DNA from 3 places in the Bradyrhizobium sp. CB1717 genome. Region 1 is predicted to be linked to each of the others. Evidence: riboswitches for the same ligand, from Rfam matches in the RefSeq annotation. Region 1 holds a riboswitch; each other region holds the start of a gene.

What was found. Region 1 has a riboswitch for cobalamin ahead of QA649_RS30555 (energy-coupling factor ABC transporter permease). Riboswitches for the same ligand answer to the same signal wherever they lie in the genome.
Region 2: another riboswitch for cobalamin. It lies ahead of QA649_RS05110 (ribonucleoside-diphosphate reductase subunit alpha); the one in region 1 lies ahead of QA649_RS30555 (energy-coupling factor ABC transporter permease).
Region 3: another riboswitch for cobalamin. It lies ahead of metE (5-methyltetrahydropteroyltriglutamate--homocysteine S-methyltransferase); the one in region 1 lies ahead of QA649_RS30555 (energy-coupling factor ABC transporter permease).

What each region holds. Positions count from the first base shown of each region.
Region 1 is NZ_CP121666.1:6,522,132-6,529,636, forward strand. Features, by position in the region: gene QA649_RS30540 (histidine phosphatase family protein) at 15-587, shown strand; gene cobT (nicotinate-nucleotide--dimethylbenzimidazole phosphoribosyltransferase) at 584-1,636, opposite strand; gene cobF (precorrin-6A synthase (deacetylating)) at 1,647-2,396, opposite strand; gene QA649_RS30555 (energy-coupling factor ABC transporter permease) at 2,436-3,113, opposite strand; cobalamin riboswitch at 3,150-3,370, opposite strand; gene cobA (uroporphyrinogen-III C-methyltransferase) at 3,416-4,147, opposite strand; gene QA649_RS30565 (cobyrinate a,c-diamide synthase) at 4,144-5,454, opposite strand; gene cobM (precorrin-4 C(11)-methyltransferase) at 5,454-6,236, opposite strand; gene QA649_RS30575 (cobalamin biosynthesis protein) at 6,233-6,601, opposite strand; gene cbiT (precorrin-6Y C5,15-methyltransferase (decarboxylating) subunit CbiT) at 6,598-7,505, opposite strand, start outside.
Region 2 is NZ_CP121666.1:1,079,367-1,086,871, reverse strand. Features, by position in the region: gene QA649_RS05125 (hypothetical protein) at 1-177, shown strand; gene QA649_RS05120 (DUF1842 domain-containing protein) at 226-747, shown strand; gene QA649_RS05115 (ribonucleotide-diphosphate reductase subunit beta) at 1,060-2,133, opposite strand; gene QA649_RS05110 (ribonucleoside-diphosphate reductase subunit alpha) at 2,124-4,061, opposite strand; cobalamin riboswitch at 4,166-4,380, opposite strand; partial or broken gene QA649_RS05105 (hypothetical protein) at 4,420-4,640, opposite strand; gene QA649_RS05100 (GNAT family N-acetyltransferase) at 5,124-5,462, shown strand; gene QA649_RS05095 (hypothetical protein) at 5,480-5,698, opposite strand; gene QA649_RS05090 (DUF3302 domain-containing protein) at 5,698-5,883, opposite strand; gene QA649_RS05085 (outer membrane beta-barrel protein) at 6,043-6,816, opposite strand; partial or broken gene QA649_RS05080 (ATP-binding protein) at 6,998-7,146, shown strand; partial or broken gene QA649_RS05075 (IS5 family transposase) at 7,421-7,505, opposite strand, start outside.
Region 3 is NZ_CP121666.1:7,607,565-7,615,069, reverse strand. Features, by position in the region: gene QA649_RS35565 (carbonic anhydrase) at 1-301, opposite strand, end outside; gene QA649_RS35560 (thermonuclease family protein) at 312-1,067, opposite strand; gene QA649_RS35555 (nodulate formation efficiency C protein) at 2,904-3,731, opposite strand; cobalamin riboswitch at 4,342-4,543, shown strand; gene metE (5-methyltetrahydropteroyltriglutamate--homocysteine S-methyltransferase) at 4,646-6,991, shown strand.

The DNA of each region.
Region 1 (7,505 bases):
CCTCGGAGATTTGCATGGAAGGCGCGACCTTCCTCTGGCTGATCCGGCATGCGCCCGTCGACGGCGTCAAAGGGACGATCCATGCCGCCGATGCACCGGCGGACCTGAGCGATCGCACGCAGCTGGAAGCGTTGCGGCCGCGCCTGCCGCGGGAAGCTGCGAGCTATGCGAGCCCTGCACGGCGCACGATCGAGACGGCGCGCGCGCTGGGGCTCGAACCGGAACTGGTGCACGAGTTCGGCGAGCAGGATTTCGGCGACTGGGCCGGCCGGCGACATGACGAGCTCGCGGCGAGCGGCGGCGAGGCCTATGCACAATTCTGGAGCGATCCCGCGCACCTGAGACCACCGGGCGGCGAGAGCTTTGAGGATCAGGTCGCGCGCGTCCGGCTGGGTCTCTCGCGGATCGGCGCCGGATCAGCAACGCTCGTCGTGCATTCCGGCACGATCCGGGCCGCGCTGTGCATCGCGCTCGATCTCACACCGGAAGCGGCATTGCGCTTCGTGATCGATCCGCTGTCGCTGACCCGGATCGACCGGCTCGCGACCGGCTGGCGCGTCGTCTCCGTCAATCAGCGGCCAGGCTAAGCCGGCCGATCCGGCACATTGGCTTGGGCAAAGGTCGCCATGCCATTGTGGAGCGCGCAGGCGAGCCGCACCAGCGGCAGCGCGATGGCGGCACCAGATCCCTCGCCGAGCCTGAGATCGAGGCTGATCAGCGGCTGCACGTTCAGAGCGCGCAGCACGAGGCGATGTCCCTGCTCCGCCGATTGATGCGAGGGCAGCAGGAATGGCTGGCACGACGGATTGAGCCGCACGGCCGCCAGCGCCGCGACCGACACGATGAAGCCGTCGATCAACACGGGGATGCGGCGCTGCGCAGCCGCAATGATGGCGCCCGCGATCGCCGCGATCTCGAGCCCGCCGACGGCGCACAGGATCTTTTCGGGCGACGCGCCCGCAACGCCATGACGCGCAATCGCCGCATCGATCACGCGCGCCTTGTGCGCGCGGCCGGCTGCATCGACGCCGGTGCCGCTGCCCGCGATCTCCTCGGCGCTGACAGCGAGCAGGCTCGCGGCAATCGCCGCCGATGTCGTGGTGTTGCCGATGCCCATCTCGCCGAAGATCAGGAGATCAGGCTGGCTCGCCTCGGCACGCGCGACCGCGCGCTGGCCGGCTTCGAAGGCGAAGGCCAGCTCCGTGGGCGTGAGCGCAGCCTCGACGCTGAAATCGCGCGTGCCATTGCGCGGCTTGTCGGTGACGATGCCAGGCGTCGCCCCCTCCGCCAGCGTGCCGGCGTCAACAACTTCCAGGTTTGAGCCGAGCTCGCGCGCCAGCACCGAGATCGCGGCGCCGCCGGAGGCAAAGTTCGCCATCATCGCGATGGTGACGCCTTGCGGATAGGCCGACACGCCCTGCGCGACAATGCCGTGATCGCCGGCGAAGATGATGATGGGCACGCACCCGGCACGCGGTTGCTCAGTCGCTTGCAGGCCGGCAAGCTCGATCGCGAGCTGCTCGAGCCGGCCGAGCGCGCCGGTCGGTTTTGTCAGTTGCGCCTGCCGTGCAATCGCCGCGTCGCGATGGGCGGCGGAGATGTCGGGGCATTTCTGAGTGACCCAGTCGGGGAGCATGCTGCCTCGCTTACGGCCTGCGCTTGAGAATGTAGCTGTCCATGATCCAGCCGTGCCGCTCGCGCGCCTCCTGTCGCGTCGCGACGATGCGCGAGCTCACGTCTGCGAGCCGACCGGACATGATGATCTGATCGGGCATGCCGAGATACGCACCCCACCAGATGTGCAAGCTTTCCGGATCGAGCGATTGGAATGCGGTGCCGCCGTCGAGCATCACGGCCACCGTGTCGACGCCCTGCGGCCAACCGCCTTCGCGCAAGCGACGTCCTGTCGTGACCAGAAAAGGCTCACCGATATCGTTGAGCGGCAGCGCATGCGCCGCGCACAGCGCCTGGATCGAGGTGATGCCGGGCACGACCTCGATATCAGGCAAGGGATTGAGCCGCCGCGCGATGCGCAGCGAGGAATCATAGAGCGAAGGATCGCCCCAGATCAGCAGCGCGACCTTTCCATCACTGCCGAGATGGCTTGCGATGGTCTGCGACCACGCGGCGGCCACAGCGTCGTGCCAATCGTCCACGCCCTTGCGGTAGTCCGCCTCGGCCGCATCACGCACGGGAAGGTCGAACTCGGCAATGCGCGTCGTCTTGTTGGTAAGCACGTCAGTGCAGATCGTCCGCCTGAGATCGGCGAGATCGGATTTCGCGCTTCCCTTGCGCGGGATCAGGACGAGATCGGCCGCGTTGATGGCGTGGATCGCGGCGCGCGTGAGCTGCTCGGGATCACCGCAACCGATGCCTATCAGGGAGAGCGTGAGCATCGGGCGTACGGGGCGGCCATGACGGCCGCCCCTTGTCTCTTAAGCCGCGTTGTGCAGGCGCGGGGTGACGAGGCCGGGCGCGGTGACGCCGCGCAGCGACTTCGCCAGCGCCAGCACGGCGAGATCGGCCAGCGGCTCGATCACGATGACGAGCGCGTAGGAGGCCGCAAACGTCGCGATGTTGGCGAGGTTGCTCATGGCGAAGCCGGAGCCGTAGAGCGCCCAGAACGCCACCCAGGCGATCACGCCGGCCTGATAGGTCGTCGAGAGCGCCAGCGCCTGGCGATACCTGAGGTCGACATAGGCGGTGTTGCGCGAAATGATCCGCGTGGCGATCGCCTGGATCGCGAACAGCGGCACCAGCAGCGTCGTGACGTTCATGCCATATTGCGGGATGTCAGCGGGCTCGAAGAAGACGCCCTGGAGCAGCAGGCCAAATGCAAGGCCGAGGGCCGCGGGCGCCGCGCCGAACAGCAGGAACAAGGTCGAGCCGAGGATGAAGTGCACCTCGGAAACGCCGACCGGGAAGTGCGGCAGGATCTCGAAGAAGGTGAAGACGAGCACGGTGGTCGCGAGGGTGCGCACGGCGAGCGAGCCGATGCCCTGCTCGCGCACGGTCTCGACCGCGAGCTTCAAGGCAACGCCGCCTGCGGCGATGCCGGTTGCGTAACTCAACACGAGCTTGGCGCCCGTCACGACTCCGGGTTCGATATGCATGGCTCAGTTCCTTCCTGCCGTCACACCCGACGGCCTTGGCCTCAAAACATGCACGGCCGGTCTCCTGGCTCGCGGTTCACTGGGGTTCTCCGGCCTTCCCGGACCTTGCGGCCCAGTGGCTGATCGGAGCCCCTCACCGCTTACAGTCGCGGGGGCGGCTGGGGTTTTGGGCGCCGCAACTGGGTCCGCCCATCCCCATTCCCGATTATGCTCCGGCGCTTTGCGCCGCGTCGAGCACCATGCCCGTCCTGTGTGCCCCTTTCGCATTGCAGGCGTCAAGGGGCGAACGGCGGCAGCGGCGGTCATGACGGATATTCCCCCGCCAGCGCGCCGAACAGGATCACGGCGGCCGTCGAAGCCGCCCCGCCCCGTGCAAGCTGCTCGGCAAGCTCGGCAATCGTGGTGCGGACCAGCCGTTCGTCGGGTCGGCCGAGGGATTCGGCGAACAGCGCCGGTGTCTCGGGGGCGAGGCCATGCGCGATCAATTTTGCGGCAAGCGCCGGAAAGGTGCGCCGGCCCATATAGACCACGGTGGTCGCTTCAGGATCAGCCAGCGCCGCCCAGTTCAGGTTTGGCGGCAGCTCGCCGGTGACATCGGCCCCGGTCACGAACTGCACCCGGCGCGAGGTGTGGCGTCGGGTCAGCGGGATTCCCGCCTGCGCTGCGGCGACGCAGGCCGAGGTCACGCCGGGAACGATCTCGTAGCCGATGCCGGCCTCGCGCAGCGTCTCGATCTCCTCCTCGAGCCGGCCGAAAATGCCGGCATCGCCGGACTTCAGCCGCACCACACGTGCACCGGTTGCGGCGTAGTCGACCAGGAGGCGATTGACGTGGTGCTGCTTGGTCGAGGGGCGCCCCGCCCGCTTGCCCACCGCAACGAGATTGGCGCCGGGCCGTGCGAGATCGAGGATCGCGCCGGACGCCAGGTCGTCATACAGCACGACGTCGGCCTCGCGCAGCCGCGTGGCGCCCTTCACGGTGAGGAGCTCGGGGTCGCCGGGACCAGCAGAGACGAAGGAAACAAAGCCGCTCACCGGTCCTCCGCGATCAGATGGAAGAATGTGCCGGTGGCACGGCCGCGCTGCGAGCCGGTCTCGGCGATGACCGCGCCCGTTGCATCATGCACGACCGCCAGCGGCGTATCGGGCTGGGCGAGGATGGTCGAATAGTGGAATTCGTGGCCGCGCAGGCGTGCGCCCGCCTGGTGCCCCGGCATGGGTGCGGCAAGGGTGGCGAGACGATAGCCCAGATGCATGCGGCGCTTGGCAAAGCTGGTCTCCAGGCCAAGCAGACCCGTCATCTCATGACGGACACCGTCGGCATCGGTCAAAGCATTTCCCATGACCATATAGCCTCCGCACTCGCCGTGCACCGTTCGCGTCTCGACGAACGCGCGCAGGCCGCTGCGAAAGCGCGCATTGGCCGCGATCTTTCCCGCGTGAAGCTCGGGATACCCGCCGGGCAGCCAGCAGACGTCGGCGTTCGCGTCTGGCACTTCGTCGGCGAGCGGCGAGAATGTCGAGATCTCGGCGCCCGCCGCGCGCCAGGCTTCCAGCATGTGCGGATAGACGAAGGAGAATGCCGCGTCGCGGGCCAGCGCAATGCGCTGCCCGGGCGGCGTCACATTCAGGGCGTTCGCCGAAGGTTGCGGCGACCAGCTGGCTGCCGATCCCAGCACCGCGTCGAGATCGACATGCTCAGCGACGAAGCGCGCGGCTTCGTCGATCAGCTTGCCGATCTCGGCCTGCTCCTCCGCCTGCACCAAACCGAGATGGCGTTTCGGCAGGCTGATCTCGGCATGACGGGGGAGCGCACCGAACACGGCGATGCCGGCATCGTTCAGCGCACGCCGTACGAGGTCTTCGTGGCGCGGGCTGGCAACGCGATTGAGCACGACGCCGGCAAGGCGCACGCCCGCGCGATAGTCGCGAAGGCCCGCGGCGATCGCCGCCGCCGTCTGCGCCTGCCCCGAGGGATCGATCACCAGCACCACCGGCCAGCCCAGCATCTCCGCGATGTCGGCCGAAGCGCCGGTGCCGGACACGCCGCGCGTGGCGACGCCGTCGAAAAGGCCCATCGAGCCTTCGGCGAGGACAATGTCGGCGTCCGTGCCGCGAGCGACGAGATGGTCGATCGTCGCGCGGTCCATCGCCCAGCTATCGACGTTGACGGAGGCGCGTCCCGTGGCAGCAGCGTGGAATGCGGGATCAATGTAATCGGGGCCACTCTTGAAGCATTGCACCTTGAGGCCATGATTGCGCCAGGCGCGCGCGAGCGCCAGCGTCAGCGTGGTCTTGCCGACGCCCGACGCAGGTGCGGAGATGACGAGGCCTGCCGCCATCACGACGCCTCCGGAAAGCGCGGCTCGGCGCCGACCGGCCGATAGCGGCGGTCGTAGTCGGCGGCATAGAGGCGGCTCTCGTCGAAATCCGCAGCGCCAAGCGTCTTGCCGATCAGGATCAGCGCGGTGCGCTCCATCTCGCTGCCCACGGCCGCATCAAGCGTCGCCAGCGTCGCGCGCACGATGCGCTGATCCGGCCAGCTCGCGCGCCAGACGATCGCGACCGGGCAATCCGTGCCGTAATGCGGCGTGAGCTCGGCGACGACCTGGTCGAGCAGATGGATCGAGAGATGGATCGCGAGCACCGCGCCGGTGGCGGCGAAGGCGGCAAGCTTCTCGCCCTCCGGCATCGCGCTGGCGCGGCCCGGCGTGCGCGTCAGCACCACGCTCTGAGCCAGGCCGGGCAAAGTCAGCTCGGCCTCAAGTGCTGCCGCAGCGGCGGAGAAAGAAGGAACGCCGGGCGTGACGGTATAGGGAATGCCGAGCGCACGCAGGCGGCGGAGTTGCTCGCCCATCGCCGACCAGATCGAGAGATCGCCGGAATGCAGCCGCGCGACGTCCTTGCCCCCCGCATGCGCGGCGACAATCTCCGCGATGATCTCATCGAGCGACATCGGTGCCGTGTTGATGATGTGCGCGCCGGGCGGGCAATGCGCCAGGACGCCTTCGGGCACCAGCGAGCCGGCATAGAGGCAGACCGGACAGGCCGCAATCAGGTCGCGGCCGCGCAACGTCAGCAAATCGGGAGCGCCCGGCCCGGCGCCGATGAAATGCACGGTCATGGGCCATCTCCTTCCGCGATCGCGGCGGTGGCCGTGCGGTCCTGCGAGACCGCGAGCGACGCAATCAATCTCGCGCGAGGGCCAGCCGCCGCGAGCGCCGCAGCTTCGGCAAGAGATCCCGTGCCGAACTTCTCTGCGATGAGCTTCGATTGCGTGAGCGTGTCGATGCCGGCCAGTGTCTCGGCCGGAACGGCCCTGATCGGCACACCGCACTCACGTGCGAGCTGCTTCAGCGCCTCCGCGTCGGCCTTGTAGCTGACAGTTGCCACCGCCACGAGCCCTTCGGGGCCGCCGGCAGCCAGCAGCGCCTCGCGCAGCGAAGCCAGTGTGACATCCTTTCTGAACCCGAGCCCAGCGACCTTCATCGGACCGCACTCCACTGCACCACCGGTCGAGCGGCCTCCCATGACCGATAGCGGCCGAGCGGCGCGGCATGTGCGATCTCGACCCGCATCAACTCGCCGCCATGACGCTGATGCAATTCGCCGAGCAGCGCTTCCGTCTCCAGCGTCACCGCATGCGTAACCAGGCGTGTCCCCGGAGCGAGATGCGACCAGATCGCATCGAACATCGCCTTGTCGAGACCGCCGCCGATGAAGACGGCGTCCGGCGCGTCCAGCCCAGCGAGAGCTCCCGGCGCTTTCCCCTCAACGATGGTGATGCGAGGCGCCAGTCCGAACGCAGCCGCATTCTTGCGGATATTCGCGGCGCGATCCTCGCGCGCTTCGACCGCAGTCGCCGTCCCACCACACAGCGCCCACTCCACCGAGATCGAGCCCGATCCGGCGCCGATATCCCATAGCCGCTCGCCGGGACGCGGCGCCAGCGCCGAAAGCGCCAGCGCGCGCACAGGCCGCTTGGTGATCTGGCCGTCGTGGATGAAGAGATCGTCTGAAAGTCCCGAGCTGCCGGGGATGCCCTGAGCTCCCTTCGCTTCAAGCGCGACCACAACCAGGTTTCCGGTGAGATCGCCGGCAAAGCTGTCGGCACGATATTCCCTGATGCTCTCGCGCGGCCCGCCCAGCGCAGCGAGCATCCAGAAGGCCGAGGCCCCCCATCCGCGCTCGCTCAACCATTTTGCAAGATCACCCGCCGCCTTCCCATCGCGCACGAGGCAGATGATGTGAGCCCCTCGCGCCAGATGCGGCACGAGGCGCTCGAAAGGCGCGGCGTGAAGCCCGAGGCAGACGGCGGATTCGAGTCGCCAGCCCAGCCGCGCGGCCGCAAGCGAGAAGGTCGACGGCGCGGAGTGCGCGATCCATTCGCCAG
Region 2 (7,505 bases), 3.8 Mb from region 1:
ATGGGATGGACGGGACCGCTCGGTGATGGGTCCACGCCCTACGCGGTCAAGGGCAGCTTCCCCGGCCATTACGTGCCGCAAATCGTCGTCTCCGGCAGCAATGGCACGCGCCTGGTTGCGGTGAAGCTGATCCCGGCGGAAGAATCTGACGACTACGTGCGGCAGTTGGCCGGATGACCACGGTCGATCACCCGATCAACCTTCCTAAATGGGAAAGGACGCTCTATGCCCGATACGACAACCAAAGGCCGCGTCGGATTGTTTCACGCCTGCTATCAGATTGGCGAAAGCCGCCCCGGAGGCATAATCTTCAAGCTGGATCTGGTCGTCGACAAGCCGAACAGCCGGATCCAAGGTTTCGGCAGCATCACCCAAGCTGTTAATCCGCCGCTCGATGTCGCCACCGCCCTGCAAGGCAATTACAGCCAACTGCCGACGCTCCCGCCGGCGCCGACACTGCTTCTTGTGCTCCTTACCGGTTACCCGCCGATCCACTGGCCGAACCATGGCGGGCTTGGACCGGTGATTCTGCCCAACGTCGATCTGCGCATGACCCTGGTCCCGAACTGGCGATCGGGAACCGCCTCCTTACCGCTATCGCAGCGGCCACGGCGATTGGCAGGAGGTCGAGGCCGCGCCGGTCAAGCTGGTGTCTCCAGCCATCGCATGAACACATCTAAGCCGGGCCGGCAAGGCCCCTGCCCCGCATCGATGGCGCTTTTGGACGCAGCCAAGGGATTTCAATGATCCTTCGGGGGCTATGAATCCGCGGAACGAGAAGTCCCTCTGGTCCCCTGTCGCATTCGAGCGGGTTCGGGTCGCGGAGCCCTCCACATCATAGCCGCTGAAAACAGCCGCCCACCATCAAAGGCGGCTGTGATCGTCTTGCGCCTGACCGCTGGAAACAGGAAGGGCAGAATCGTATCGTCGACCATGGCCGGTGTGGTTGCCTCGATGATGTCAGCGCAGAATTGGTCTCAGCAACCGAATCCCACGTCCCATCAGCGGCTTACACCACACTCGCTAGCCACCCACAGGCCCTTCATGAATAAAGACGGGCTAGATACGGCCGAAAGCCGCCCACACCCCGTTTTCGCCGTCCCAGCTGCCGCGGCTCGCCGCCTTGGAGTACTCCGTGGCGCGCTGCTCGAAGAAATTGGCGTGCTCGACGCCATTGAGAATCTCGACGAGCCACGGCAGCGGATGCGCCTTGAGCTGTGTGAACCCGCCCTCCTTCGCCTCGAAGAAGCCGAAGACCGGGGCAATCCGGAGCTGGGTCAGTCGCCAGTCGGCGACGTAGCGGACGTAGGCGTGGATGTGCTCAGGCAGCATGCCCTCGATCTTGCCAAGGCCGAAGGCGAGCTCGACGAAGTTCTCCTCCAGGTTCACCATGGTCTTGGCGACGTCGACAATGTCGTCGCGGACGGAGCGCGTCACCGCGCCGGTTTCGCGGTGCCATTCGTGAAATAGCTTGATGATGCCCTCGCAGTGGAGACTCTCGTCGCGCACTGACCAGCTTACGATCTGTCCCATGCCGTTCATCTTGTTGTGGCGCGGGAAGTTGAGCAGCATGGCGAAGCTCGCGAACAAGGCCATGCCTTCGGTGAAGGCTCCGAACATCGCCAGGGTGCGGGCGACATCGGCCACGGTGTCGACGCCGAATTCGTGCATGTAGTCCGCCTTGGCGCGCATCTGCGCATAGCCGCGGAATGCCTCAAACTCGGTCTTGGGCATACCAAGCGTCTTGAGCAGCAGCGCATAGGCGTCGATATGAACCGTCTCCATATTGGTGAAAGCGGCCATCATCATCTGGACGGTGAGCGGCTGGAAGATCGGGATGTAGCGCTTGAGATAGTTGTCGCCGACCTCGATGTCCGACTGAGTGAAAAAACGGAAGATCTGGGTAAGCAGCGCACGCTCGTTGGCGGTGACGCGGTCCGACGCCCAGTCCTTGAGGTCGGTGCCGAGCGGCACCTCTTCGCCCATCCAGTGGGTCTGCTGCTGGCGCTTCCAGAACTCGTAAGCCCAGGCGTAGCGATCGACGTCATAGCTGCCGGTCGAATCAAGGAGGCCGACGCGCCCCTTGCCGATCAGCGTGCGCGGATCGACGGACGACAGATCGATCATTGACATGCGAGGCACTCCTCATAGTCGGTGCGCTGCGGCGCCGGCGTTGCCGTGTCATCCTCGGCAATCTTGCCGGCGAACGCCGCGCGCGAGATCGATTTTGAACGGCAGTAGTAGAGGCTCTTCACCCCACGCTTCCATGCCGTCCAGTGCAGCATGTGGAGGTCCCACTTATCGACGTCGGCCGGCAGATAGAGGTTGATCGACTGGCTCTGGCAAATGAATGGGGCGCGATCGGCGGCAAGCTCGACGATCCAGCGCTGGTCGACCTCAAAGGCGGTGCGAAGGATCGCTTTCTCGTGCTCCGACAGGATGTCGAGATGGGCGACCGACCCCTCGTGCGCGATGATCGACTGCCAGGTCGCCGAGGTGTCGGCGCCCTTGGCGGCCAGCACCTTGGCGAGATGCGGATTACGCACCGAGATGGCGCCGGATAGCGTCTTGTGGGTGTAGATGTTGGCCGGGATTGGCTCGGTGCAGGCGCTGGTGCCGCCGCAGATGATGCTTATCGAGGCGGTCGGCGCGATCGCTATCTTGTGGCTGAAGCGCGCCATCACGCCGCGTTCCAGGGCATCCGGGCACGGGCCACGCTCGCGAGCGAGCGCCACGGATGCCGCGTCGGCATCGCGACGGATTTTTCGGAACATGTTCAGATTGAACGACTTGGCCAGGACACTCTCCATCGGAATGCCCTTGGCCTGGAGAAACGAGTGGAAGCCCATGACGCCGAGGCCAACGGAGCGTTCGCGCAGGGCGGCGTAGCGGGCACGCTTCATGCCGTCCGGCGCCACTGTGATGAAGTGGGTGAGCACGTTGTCGAGGAGGCGCATGACGTCCTCGATGAAGCCGGGCTCCTTATTCCACTGGTCCCAGGTCTCGAGGTTGAGCGACGACAGGCAGCACACCGCGGTGCGCTCCTCGTCGCGATGATCGATGCCGGTCGGCAGCGTAATCTCGCTGCACAGGTTGGAGGTCGAGACCTTGAGGCCGAGCTCGCGCTGGTGCTTGGGGAGCGCGCGGTTCACGGTGTCGATGAACAAGAGATAAGGCTCGCCCGTCTGCAGCCGGTTCTCAAGGATACGTTGCCACAGCTGGCGGGCATCGATCTCGCGGACGACCTCGTTAGTCTTCGGGCTGCGCAGAGCGAACGTGGTGCCGGCACCCACGGCACGCATGAACTCGTCGGTGACGTTGATGCCGTGATGTAGGTTGAGGCTCTTGCGGTTGAAGTCGCCGGACGCCTTGCGGATCTCGAGGAACTCCTCGATCTCGGGATGGTGGATATCGAGATAGACCGCCGCCGAGCCGCGCCGCAACGAGCCCTGGCTGATCGCCAGCGTCAGGCCGTCCATGACGTGGATGAACGGGATGATGCCCGAGGTGACGCCGCCCCTCACTTTCTCGCCGATCGAGCGAACATTCCCCCAGTAGGTGCCGATGCCGCCGCCGTTGGAGGCAAGCCAGACGTTCTCGTTCCAGATGCCGACGATGCCTTCGAGCGAGTCCGACACCGAGTTAAGGAAGCACGAGATCGGCAGGCCGCGCGGGGTGCCGCCGTTGGAGAGCACCGGTGTGGCCGGCATGAACCACAGTCGAGACATCCCATCATACAGACGTTGGGCATGCGCAACATCGTCCGCGAAGGCGCAAGACACCCGGGCGAACATGTCCTGGAGGCTTTCGCCGGCGAGCAGATAACGGTCGGTCAGCGTCAGCTTGCCGAACGACGTCAGCAGGTTGTCGCGCGACCGATCGAGCGTGAGGTCAGACGGCCTTGGCGATGGCGCGAGGGGCCTTGGCAGCGGAGCCGGCGATGGCGGCGGCTGCACAAGACACAGCTCAGGCGTGGTAGGCTTGGCCTGCGCTGGGAGCGGCCGCACACTCGGCATCTCGATGAGATGACCATGCTGATCGAAATCGTAAGACGGCGACATCGGCAACCCCGCGATGTTTGAGGCTGGGGGCCGTGCGGACGACTTGCGAGGAGACCGGGCAAATATCACCAGTTGCAAGCAACCCACCGGGGCACCCCGCCCGAGGACGTTCGTTCTGTCGCGGCAGGTCTCCTGGCTCGCGGGTCGCTGCGGCTGTCGGCCTTCCCAGCGCTGTCGCGCCAGTGACCATGATGACAACCGCTCGCCGCTTACAGTTGCGGGGGCAGCCTCGGAATAGCCGTTGCCGGCGCACCGGGTTCCCTCTTAGCTTCCATCCTACGAGATGCGGGAATGGAAGACCGTGACGGGCTACATATAGGCGCCGCTCGCGGAGATTCGTCAAGGCGGCACCGTCAAGTTAACGAATTGGAGCAGCCCCAAGGTCGAGGTTCGGCGAGCGCTTGTCGTGGAGATCGCGCCAAGTCGCAAAGGCTCGCTCGCGCGAAGCACGACGGAAGTCGGCAGTGACGGCTCCGAGAGAGAGGATGTGGAAAAGGTTCGCGACCTGATCATGAACTGACAGAAAAGTTGAGCCTGACGGGACGATTTGAAACGCTTCATGATCCGATCGCGTCGCCTGTCACCCTTCCGGCGTTCGTGGTCTGGACTATCCCTTCACCCGGCGATGTCCGCTGTAGGTGCTTCCCGTCGAGTCTCTACTCCTCCCCCCTGGCAGGGGCTTGGCTCGGGATTGGCAATGAAGGTTTCCGCGACTTTGAGCAGTTCTGCTCCTCTTTCCCCAAGGGCCCCGCATCGGCCCATCTATACGGCGCATACGACCTCGGGGCAAAAGGACTAGAGTCTGTTCCGCTCACGGATTGAGCAGCCGAGCGTCAGGGCGTGTACTGTTGCCCGCCAGCATTTGATGCTAGTGAACAGCGGTTAATAAATCACTGAAAGTGCATTGCATGCCTTGGCGAGCAATGGAGTGCGAAGATCTTCCATCTGTGAACGCGATCGTAGATCGCGTTCACCTCAATTACCCTGAGGATGAGGCCGTATTCTCGGAGCGGCTTCGGCTTTACCCCGCCGGATGCTTCGTGCTTGAGCGCGAGGCGATTGGTGCTGCTGGCTATATTTCATCCATCCTTGGCACTTCAAAAGCCACCCGCTCTCAATGTCCTTCTAAAATCCGTACCCGACGCCGCATCCACATATTATATCCACGATATCGCGCTATTGCCCGAGGCGCGGTCTGGCGGCGCAGCGTCCGAGGTTGTGCGCAAGCTGATTAGCCACGCTAGGCGCGCGCACCTTCCAAACGTTTCCCTGGTTGCTGTGAACGGCTCAACGAGGTTCTGGGAGAGGAATAGCTTCCAGACGCTGGAAGACCCGCAAGTGAACGAGAAGCTTGCTAGCTACGACGAGCAGGCCAAGTATATGGTTTATCGCTTCTCATGATATTTCTGTAGCGGCTGTTAGAACACTACCAACAAGTCGCATTGGGTTTGGGCATAGCCGCCCCAGAGACCGCGCTGCGCACTACGATGACCGAGCCCCGGGATGAGGAGACCGAGCAAGGCCGGCAGGCTGACCAGGGAAGGCGAAAGCTTCCAGAATACGTTGAACCGCACGATCTTGAAGAGGAATAGCAAGAGCAGCCGCACAACGAAAGTGTTGATGATCGGGACGCCCATCACGAGGCTCCCGTATTTCGAGGAGCCGGCACCTCGACATAGGCCCAGATGAAGGCGAGTGGGCAGAGGGCAAAGCCGAAGAACAAGGTAATCCAGCCCGCGGCGATCACCGCCTGAGCATAGGGATGGTTGCGCGTCTTTGCGATGTGCCCTCGTGCTTCACCTGAAGGAGGAAGAAAAACCAAGACTGCGAGACCAGCGCATCGTCTCCGCCTATTCCGATCCTTACGTAGTTTCTGGAAATGATCTAAATCAATGATTGCTAGCTTGAGATACGAGCAGCGCGCCAAGATTATCCGGCTGCCCGTCCCCCGTGTGAAGGAGCGCTTCCGTTCTGGCGAAGATCAATATGTCGTGGCGACCGGGCCACCCCAGCGGTAGTTCACGCGGACCAAACCGATATCGACGTCCTGACCGATACGGGCAGTCCCTGCAAAAGCGCCCACCGGAGCACCTACGATTCCTGTTGAAAAGAAGAAGTCTACGTCCCGATGCCCCATGAACAGGTGGTCGTACTCAACGCCGATGGACCAGTTCGGAGCGAAGCCAAATTCAAGGCCCGCTCCTACTGTGCCGCCCCAACGGGTTTCGCTGCCGTTGTCGATGGTCAGCCCAGTCGCAAAATCGGAGACCCGGTATTTGTCGCGGACAACCGCCGCGCCACCTTTCACATAAAGCAGCACGTTATTCCAGGCATAGCCGACTTGTCCCGTGAACAGGCCGAATGCATCAAGCTTGGAGTTGTCCTGGACGCCTGCAAGAGCGAGGTTCGCGTTGGAGCCCTTGAAATCGGCCCAGTTGCCCTGCGCCTCCAGGCCGAACATCGAGTTCGCTATTTGCCAGCGATAGCCGATTTGACCGCCGACCGTGCCTCCCGTCGCATTATGGCACCCCATGGTGACGGGCGGAGCGACGATCACGCCGCCGGCATTAAGCAGGTCCCAGCACTGATGCGCGGAGCCGCCGCCGCCGTTAATGCCGATGTAGAAGCCGCTCCAATCATAGATTGGAATGACCGCCGGGGGCGCTTTGACGTAGGGTCGCGCGGCCAGATCAGCGGCAGAGGCAGGAGCGGCTAGTGCGATGAAGGCTACCGTGCCCAGCAGAACTTTTTTCATTCTCTAAACCCAGCTTCGTATCGACTTCCTTGACGGTGTATTAACGAGAATTGCCATGTGACCATCTTCTCCATCAATTCCCAAGGTTGGTAGTTGACTGGGGCGCAAGCGTTGCCCGAGCATCCGGAGAATGGCCAAAAGTGCGTGTCTGGCCGGTAGCGGATGCTGTGGCCCGCAAAGCGGCGGCTTCATCGCCCAACAACGCAACGTCGTACTGGTTGGCGGCACCGGCACAGGCAAAACCCACCTGGCCCTTGCCATCGCCAGAAGCTGCATCCGATCCGGTGCCCGCGGCGCTTCTTCAACGTAGTCGACCTCGTCATTCGGCTACGTTTGGACTAGGCGGTCGCAGGGATGTTCGCCTGGTTCATCACCCGCGCGCCGCTGGGATGAACGAGGCCGGGCCATCCCAGCCGAAACCCATCGCGCCGTCTTTAGGCGTGTCCCTCATGGCGATCTGTCCAAGCTACGTGAGTATGGCGGCGCCCGCATCGACCCACCTAGCTCATCCCGCCGGATTGCATAGCAAGCCATTAGCGCTGGTTGGCGGCGAGGTCGCAGCATGAGCAGCGTCGGATCATTAGTCGACCGTGAAGAACGTTGATCATGAGGTCTGTTGACGGGATGACCAGGCGCCGGCGAACAGGAAGGCGCAGCAGATCCGGACAAACAAAGTCGTGAGCCAGAGG
Region 3 (7,505 bases), 1.1 Mb from region 1:
CGCAGCTCAGAACCGCGGCATATGGATTTTGCCCATCCACCAAAATCTGACGCTCGCGCTTGAAATCGTCGCGTCGTGATACGCCCTGGACATAGCGATCGTTCCCTTCCATCAGCCGCTTCAGGGCAGCCTCCGGCGAGATCAGGTTATTTGGCTTGGGCGGCGCTTTTGCTTCCTTTGCATCGACAATGTTGTCGCCAAGCCGTATGCAGACCGACGAAATAGCGAACAGCAACAGCAACAGCGAGCGGCGCGAAGGCGCGATCTTGGCCAGGTAGGTCGGAGAATGGCCTGCCTTCATGCATCTCACCTCATCGCGCGGCTTTACGCCACCCGGTGGCTTCGGCTTCCGCTTCGCTGCAGAGCCAGCGTTCACCGGGCTTCTTCGTCATGTCGAGTTGTTCGTAGCTGAGTTGCCCGGGCAGGTGGTAAATGCGCTCGCCGTTGCGGTCTACGGCGCCTTTTATCAGACACTCGGACGAGGGCGGGTCCGATAGCAGCGCGGATCCGAGCAGGAGTTCCCGAGCGTCGATCGGAACCGAGCTCGCGCCGATGATGATCGTCCCCTTGTTGCCGCGACGCCAGTCCCAGGGCGCGATGAACGCCCCCGACCACAGCCCCGCATGGGCTTTGCTCGCCACAACCTCATAGATAACGTAGGTATGGGTAGAAGGATCCGACGATAGTGCCCAGCCGGAGCGTACCATCCAGGCGCTCACGTCCTCGCCTTCTATGAAGCAACTGCCGCCTGACCTGCCGTATTCATCACCTCCTGTGGTATGACAATCCCACGTTCGTCCGTTTGAATGCTTGATCAGCTCGTCGCGAGCAGCTATGCCGCAAGCCCATTTCCGACCGTGGGCGTCGAGGCAAATCTGGTCAGTTTCAGGAGCTTCGATGCCTGAGAGCCGAAGCTTGGATTGCTCGATCTCGATCGTATTGCCGTCGAGGATGCGGGCAGGGCCGCTGAGCTTCGCCGCGCAGACCGGAGATGTGATGACAGCGAACAATGCGACCATCATTACGCGCTGTTTCATCCCCACAATAATCTCCCGCTCTTGATCCATGTTCACGCACGATCCGGCGCGCCACGTTCGACTGCTTAAACACTACTTACGTTATTCGGCCGGCATCTTTGGACGTTTGCTCTAGGAAAGCGTGGCCGTCATTTCCAAGCTACGACCTGACGCTGCGTGAGGTTCAAGCGATTTCTTCCGGTGTGCGCGCGCCGGTCTCTCTCTCTCTCTTCTCTCTCTCTCTCTCTCTCTCTCTCTCTCTCTCTCTCTCTCTCTCTCTCTCTCTCTCTCTCTCTCTCTCTCTCTCTCTCTGAGCGCGCACTGCACCCTCTCGACCTGAGGAGGAGATCCCCATCGCTCAGCCGCGAACTCGGTATATGAGAGAAAACCGAACCTCGGAACGCTGTTTCTCACGCGCTTGAAGAACAAAAGTCGCCTGTGAATCTTGACGGCCGAGTGGAAGTCAGGCGGGGAGGAGCAACTTGGCTAGCTGTGTGGCAGCCACCATCGGCAAGGCCTCGATGGTTTCAGCGACGGCGATGACATTTCGCCGTCAATTCTTAGGAAAATATTGATCTCCGAAGAGAAATCTGGTCTCGCTTCCTCTGAGATCTGGACAAAGGCGCGACGGAGTTCAGCTCAACACCCGCTGCGTAAAATGAATCGGTATCGTTTTGCGCAAACCGCGCCAAACCCGGAGCCCTCTTTCGGAGAGTCAGCCGGGTGATCGTTGATGCCAATTGCATTGAGGCTTTTCGCATGTCTGCGCTGCACCATAATCGTTCGTGGTGCCATCGCCGCGTTCGTACAAGGACCGGATTGTCATGGCCCAGGCGGCGCGACTGGCGGCCGCTCTCTCGTAGTATGCTTCACCGCGATCACATGCGGAGAGTTATCCAGCAAGCCCGGCGTGAGGGCGTGCGTTTTGCGCCACGGAAATTTGGAGCGGCAACCTCCGCGGCTTCGTCGTATACGCACTGGGCGAGGGGTAAGCCGCCCCGTGTTCGGACGATCGCGAGTGCCATCCTGTGCGAAGCCTCAATCCACAACATGGTTGCCCCCGTTGCGGCACTCGGGCAGCTAGCTCTGGTGCGGTTTAGCCGACTCAAGCTACAAATCATTCTCAATGGCCTCACTACAGAATGGGAATGAAATGGCTGCCCCCCGGGAATTGCCAGTCTCTTCTTACGCGCTTGAAGTAGATGGCCGACTCAGAGCCGAATTCGCAACCAGAGACGGCGCCAGGGCAGGCGGAGCAGAACTAAAGAAGCGTTTTCCCACGCTTCAAATCCGGATCTATGACGCGCAGACGAATGCGCGCGAGGAAATCTAGCACCGACCCAGTTCGGTCCTCGATACCTGGCGCACGGCGCCGGGTTCCTCGCCGGGGTCGCTCGCCGGTGCTCAGGGGGCGTGCCGGGCGCTAACGCTTGCCCCATTACCGTCTTAACGCGCTTCGTCGCAGCACTCGATCTCGCGTGCCGCCTCGGCGTCGGCACGCTCACGCTCTTGCGGGTGCCAGTCAGTCGCGCGATGCGCGGCGCGCACGCCGGATCGGGCTTGGGCCCGAGGCATCTCCAGGCCCGGTCCCTTGAAGACTGGCATGGAGAGCTGGTTCCCTCGCGGATTGGTGTCCTCCCACTGCCTCGGGTGCCCCGGGGGCCAAATCTCGCCAGCTGGCACGTGCCGCTGCACTCGACTACTCGCAGAAGGAGGCGGTGGTAATCTTGCTGTCCGATTGTTTCCTGACGAGCTGAAAGCTGCGGGAAAATCTCGAGACTGTTGAAGGCGCAAACACCGACATTTTAGAGCTGATATGTCTTGCAGTTGTTCAGAGGCGTTGGCGGTAAAAGGAGCTACGGCGCGATCTTGCTCTGCGCGACCATTTTACCGAGGGCTTTCGTCGCCTTGCTCTTCCCGATCCTTTGGCTCTATGCGAGCGAACCAGGAGCCAGGAGGAAAGGCCGCGATACGCTTGGCAAAGGAGGATTGCGGCTTCCAATCTTGCCCTTCGCTCTTCTCGAAAGTGATGACCCCGTTGTGTGTAAAAAAACGGGGTCCTGCGATATCGCAGTTCACTAAAAGCAAAACGCGCCACAGATCACCTTTCTCGGTCGGTTTGTCATTCTGCTTCGGCAAGTAGTCCACTCCAACAGGTTCAACGATAGTGCAGCGGCCCTGCCGCAGAAGATCGCCGAGCCGGCCTTGCGTGGTCGTCACAAAGTTGAAATTGCTCGGATCATGCAAAAAGCGAAGATTTGCGTCCCTTTCGCCATCCTTGACTTCACTGGCGATCAACGAGAGCGCCAGGGCGCGCCAGCCCAATTCCATCGGCTTTGCATAGGTCGACGCAAGTTGAAAGGTTCCGTCGTGCGCGATCTTCCAGGTGATAACATTCTGTTCGCCTGATGTATCATCCCGGTGCCTAGTCCACGAAACGAACACATGGTCATCTTGATCAAGTTCAGCGAGGCCCCACATTCGAGGGACGAACTGTGCCACCTTCGAGACGTTGGAGACAATTTGTTCAATTGTCTCGCCGTCTTGCGCTCGCCACGTTGACTTGAATCGTTCGATAAGGGGGCTCTCGTTGGCGCGAACACTGTTGCTCGTCGGAGCCAACCCGGCCAGGTAGATCAGGCATTGACCAAGACAAAACCATAACGCGCGTCTTCCAGAGATTTTTCTCATAACTGTCGGCCTATCTGGTTTCATCCACACGTCGTTCTAAAGCGGGCAACCTTCAACCAGTATGCGCGAGCGCAAGAAGTTAGCGGCGACGCGACGGGGAGAGCGATGGTGTCCCGTGCGAGCAGGGCTCCCCTCTATGTCACGCGCCGCTAACTTCGCTGCCGGCGACAGCCTCAATTTGCTGTGCTGGACATGCCCAGAAGGAGAAGACTGGGTATGCCGAAGACTTGCATCCTTCGTGCCAGGTAATGGACTGCAATTCACACCGCTTTTGTGTTCTCTTTGTCGACTTTCCGACTGGCCCATGTCTCGATGTTTCCGTTCAGCGCTATCCAGCGCGGCTTATGCATCCTCGTCACGCGACCGTTTAGTTCGGTATCGTTGCCATCGGAAGCCGGGACTCGCAACAGATGCGTTCGGCTCGAGGCAGCAGTCCCGACTGCGCAAGCCGCATTTGTCCCTGCCACCGATCTGCCATGCGGCCCGCGGGCAGCTGCGATGGTCATTCCGATATGGCCGATTGAGAGCGCTTCTACATCATCTGAACCATAGAGATGCATGGTCATTCGCGTCGCAGATGTCGCAGCTCAGCTTGAGACATAATCTGAGAGGTTGACGGAAGACTTCTCTTGCCGATATTCCAAGCCGTCGAGGTTCTCCGGTTTCCACTTGCCGGAGCTAAGAGGGAAGCCGGTGACAATGCCGGCGCTGCCCCCGCAACTGTGAGCGGCAAGCCGCTGTCCAACGATGTCACTGAAGCCTGCGCGGCTTCGGGAAGGCCGGACAGAAGCGATGACCCGCGAGCCAGGAGACCTGCCCCGACAATATATTCGTCCACGGGCGGGGTGTCCCGGTGGTGCGCCAAGCAGCCGTCGCACCGCGCGACTTCCCCTGCCTGCGTCCGCCATGGCCTTTGCCCCCAACATGGGGTTAACGCTATGTCTCTTCTCTCCCTTCCGGTTGCTACGCTCGGAACGCCACGCATCGGTCCAAGGCGGGAGCTCAAGCTCGCTCTAGAAAGCTACTGGGCCGGAAAAAGCAGCGAACAGCAGTTGCTCGAGGACGCAGCTGGCTTGCGTGCCGCGAACTGGGCTCGACAGAAATCTATCGGCGTCACAGTCATTCCATCGAACGATTTCTCGCTGTATGATCAGGTGCTCGACACGAGTGTCATGGTTGGCGCCATCCCGGAGATCTACGCCTCGAAAGCCGAATCCGTTTCGCTCAAGACGTACTTCGCCATGGCCCGCGGATCACAATGCGACGATCGGGATGCGAATTGCGGTCACGGACCGCGCGGATTTGGCGCACCCGCGCAGGAGATGACTAAGTGGTTCGACACCAACTACCACTACATGGTCCCGGAGTTTCACAGGGGGCAGACTTTCAGGCTATGCTCTCGCAAGCCGATCGAGGAGTATGAGGAAGCCAAGGCCCTTGGCTTCCAAACCCGCCCTGTCCTGATCGGGCCGGTCACATTCCTAAAGCTCGGCAAGAGTCCCGATCCTGCGTTCCAGCCACTTTCACTACTGGATGAACTGATACAGGCCTATATCGAGGTTCTGCAGGAATTGGGCAAACGTGGGGCAAATTGGGTTCAGTTCGACGAGCCCTGCCTGGTTCTTGATCTGGATGAAAGGGGGCGGCAATCTTTGCGACATGCCTATGATCGGCTCGCCAAGGAGGTGCCGGCCATCAAGATCTTAGTTGCCAGCTATTTCGGCGACCTCGGGGACAATCTGAACACCGCGTTGAGCCTGCCAGTTGCCGGACTACACCTCGACCTAGTTCGAGCGCCACAGTTGTTGGACCAGATCAGCGCTGGCGGCCGAAGTGATCTCGTCATGTCGCTCGGTGTCGTCGACGGCCGGAATGTATGGCGGTCGAATTTGTCGTCGCTGCGCCAGCGGCTCGAACCCGCGATTGCGAAGCTCGGCAAGGACCGTGTACAGATTGCCCCATCCTGCTCGCTACTTCATGTGCCGGTCGATGTTGAACTCGAAACCGGGCTCGCTTCCGACGTCAAGAGCTGGCTTGCTTTCGCGGTCCAGAAGATGCGGGAGCTTGCGATCCTGGCGCGGGCACTCGCAGGCGACCAGAATGTTGCGCCAGCTCTTGCCGAGTCGGAATGTGCCGCGACTGTTCGCCGGACTTCGCCGAAAATCCGTGATGCCAATGTCGCTGTCCGGATGAAAGCGATCGATCAGACCATGCGTCGACGGGCGAGCCCATTTGCCCGTCGTGCCGAGATCCAAAGCAATCGTTTCGGACTACCGGCTTTTCCTACCACGACCATCGGATCGTTTCCGCAGACCACAGAGGTCCGGAATGCCCGTGCGGCGCATGCGCGAGGCGCGATAAGTGACGAGCAATACGACAGGTTCCTCAAGGAGGAGACTGCGCGCGCCGTACGTTGGCAGGAGGACATCGGTCTCGACGTCCTCGTGCACGGCGAGTTCGAGCGCAATGACATGGTGCAGTACTTCGGCGAGCACCTCGCCGGCTTCGCATTTACCAGGAACGGATGGGTGCAGTCGTACGGCTCGCGCTGCGTCAGGCCACCGATCCTGTTTGGCGATGTGGTGCGGCCGAAGCCTATCACCGTGGACTGGTGGCGCTACGCGCAATCACTAACGAGGAAGCCGATGAAGGCTATGTTGACCGGACCGGTGACGATCTTGAACTGGTCCTTCGTTCGCGATGATATTCCCAGAAGCGAGGTCTGCCGCCAGATTGCGCTCGCGATCCGAGACGAAGTCCGCGATCTCGAGAATGCTGGTGCGACAATGATCCAGATCGACGAAGCCGCACTGCGCGAAGGAATGCCGTTGCGTCGATCGGAGTGGACGGCCTATCTCGACTGGGCCGTGGATTGCTTCAGCATCTGCTCATCGGGTGTCGCCGACGAAACACAAATTCATACACATATGTGCTACTCGGAGTTCAACGACATCATCGGTGCGATCGCTGCAATGGACGCAGATGTCATCTCGATCGAGACGTCGCGTTCGAAAATGGAACTACTCGACGCGTTCAGGAACTACGAATATCCAAATCAGATCGGGCCGGGCGTGTACGACATCCACTCCCCACGCGTTCCCGAGGCGGGCGAAATGAAGGAACTGATGGCGTTGGCTCAGACCCGGCTCCAGGATTCGCAGCTCTGGGTCAATCCGGACTGCGGCCTGAAGACGCGCAAATGGGAGGAAGTGCGGCCGGCGCTAGCGAACATGGTCGCTGCCGCCCGCCAACTGCGCGCTGCATTCGATCTGCAAGGCCGTTGATCCGGGCTTGGGTCGCTTCTCGACAAAGCGGATCCTCTTGCGGTCATTTGCGCTGTCGATGATCGATGGAGCCTTGGGAATACAAAAAAAGCCCGGCCCCGCTTAGCGGGCCGGGCGAAAGTCTGGGAGGAGCGACGCTGACGCATCGCGCGGACTTCCATCGGCAGAGAGAGGTCAACCGCCGGTTCGATCACGGCAAGGACATTCGCCGAAAATCTGAGCTCAGTTGAAGCACAAGCTCAGCGGAGCTCAATTATGCCGTGGTATGCGACCGTTAGCCTGAGGTTTATAAAGTTACACCAAGGTTTGTCGCTCAAGAGCACGTCGGCAACGATTACGACGGCGACGAGGGACGGTGATGCCGGGCGGTCACCGCAGCGACGAGCCGCAAACTCGGTGCGCTTTCCTGCTTGGAAACCTTATGCTCGATCAGCGCGACGATACGAAAAACCCGGCTCCAAGGATCTTGCAAGCGTAGACAATGCATGAGCGGTTGCTATTGATTGAACCCTGC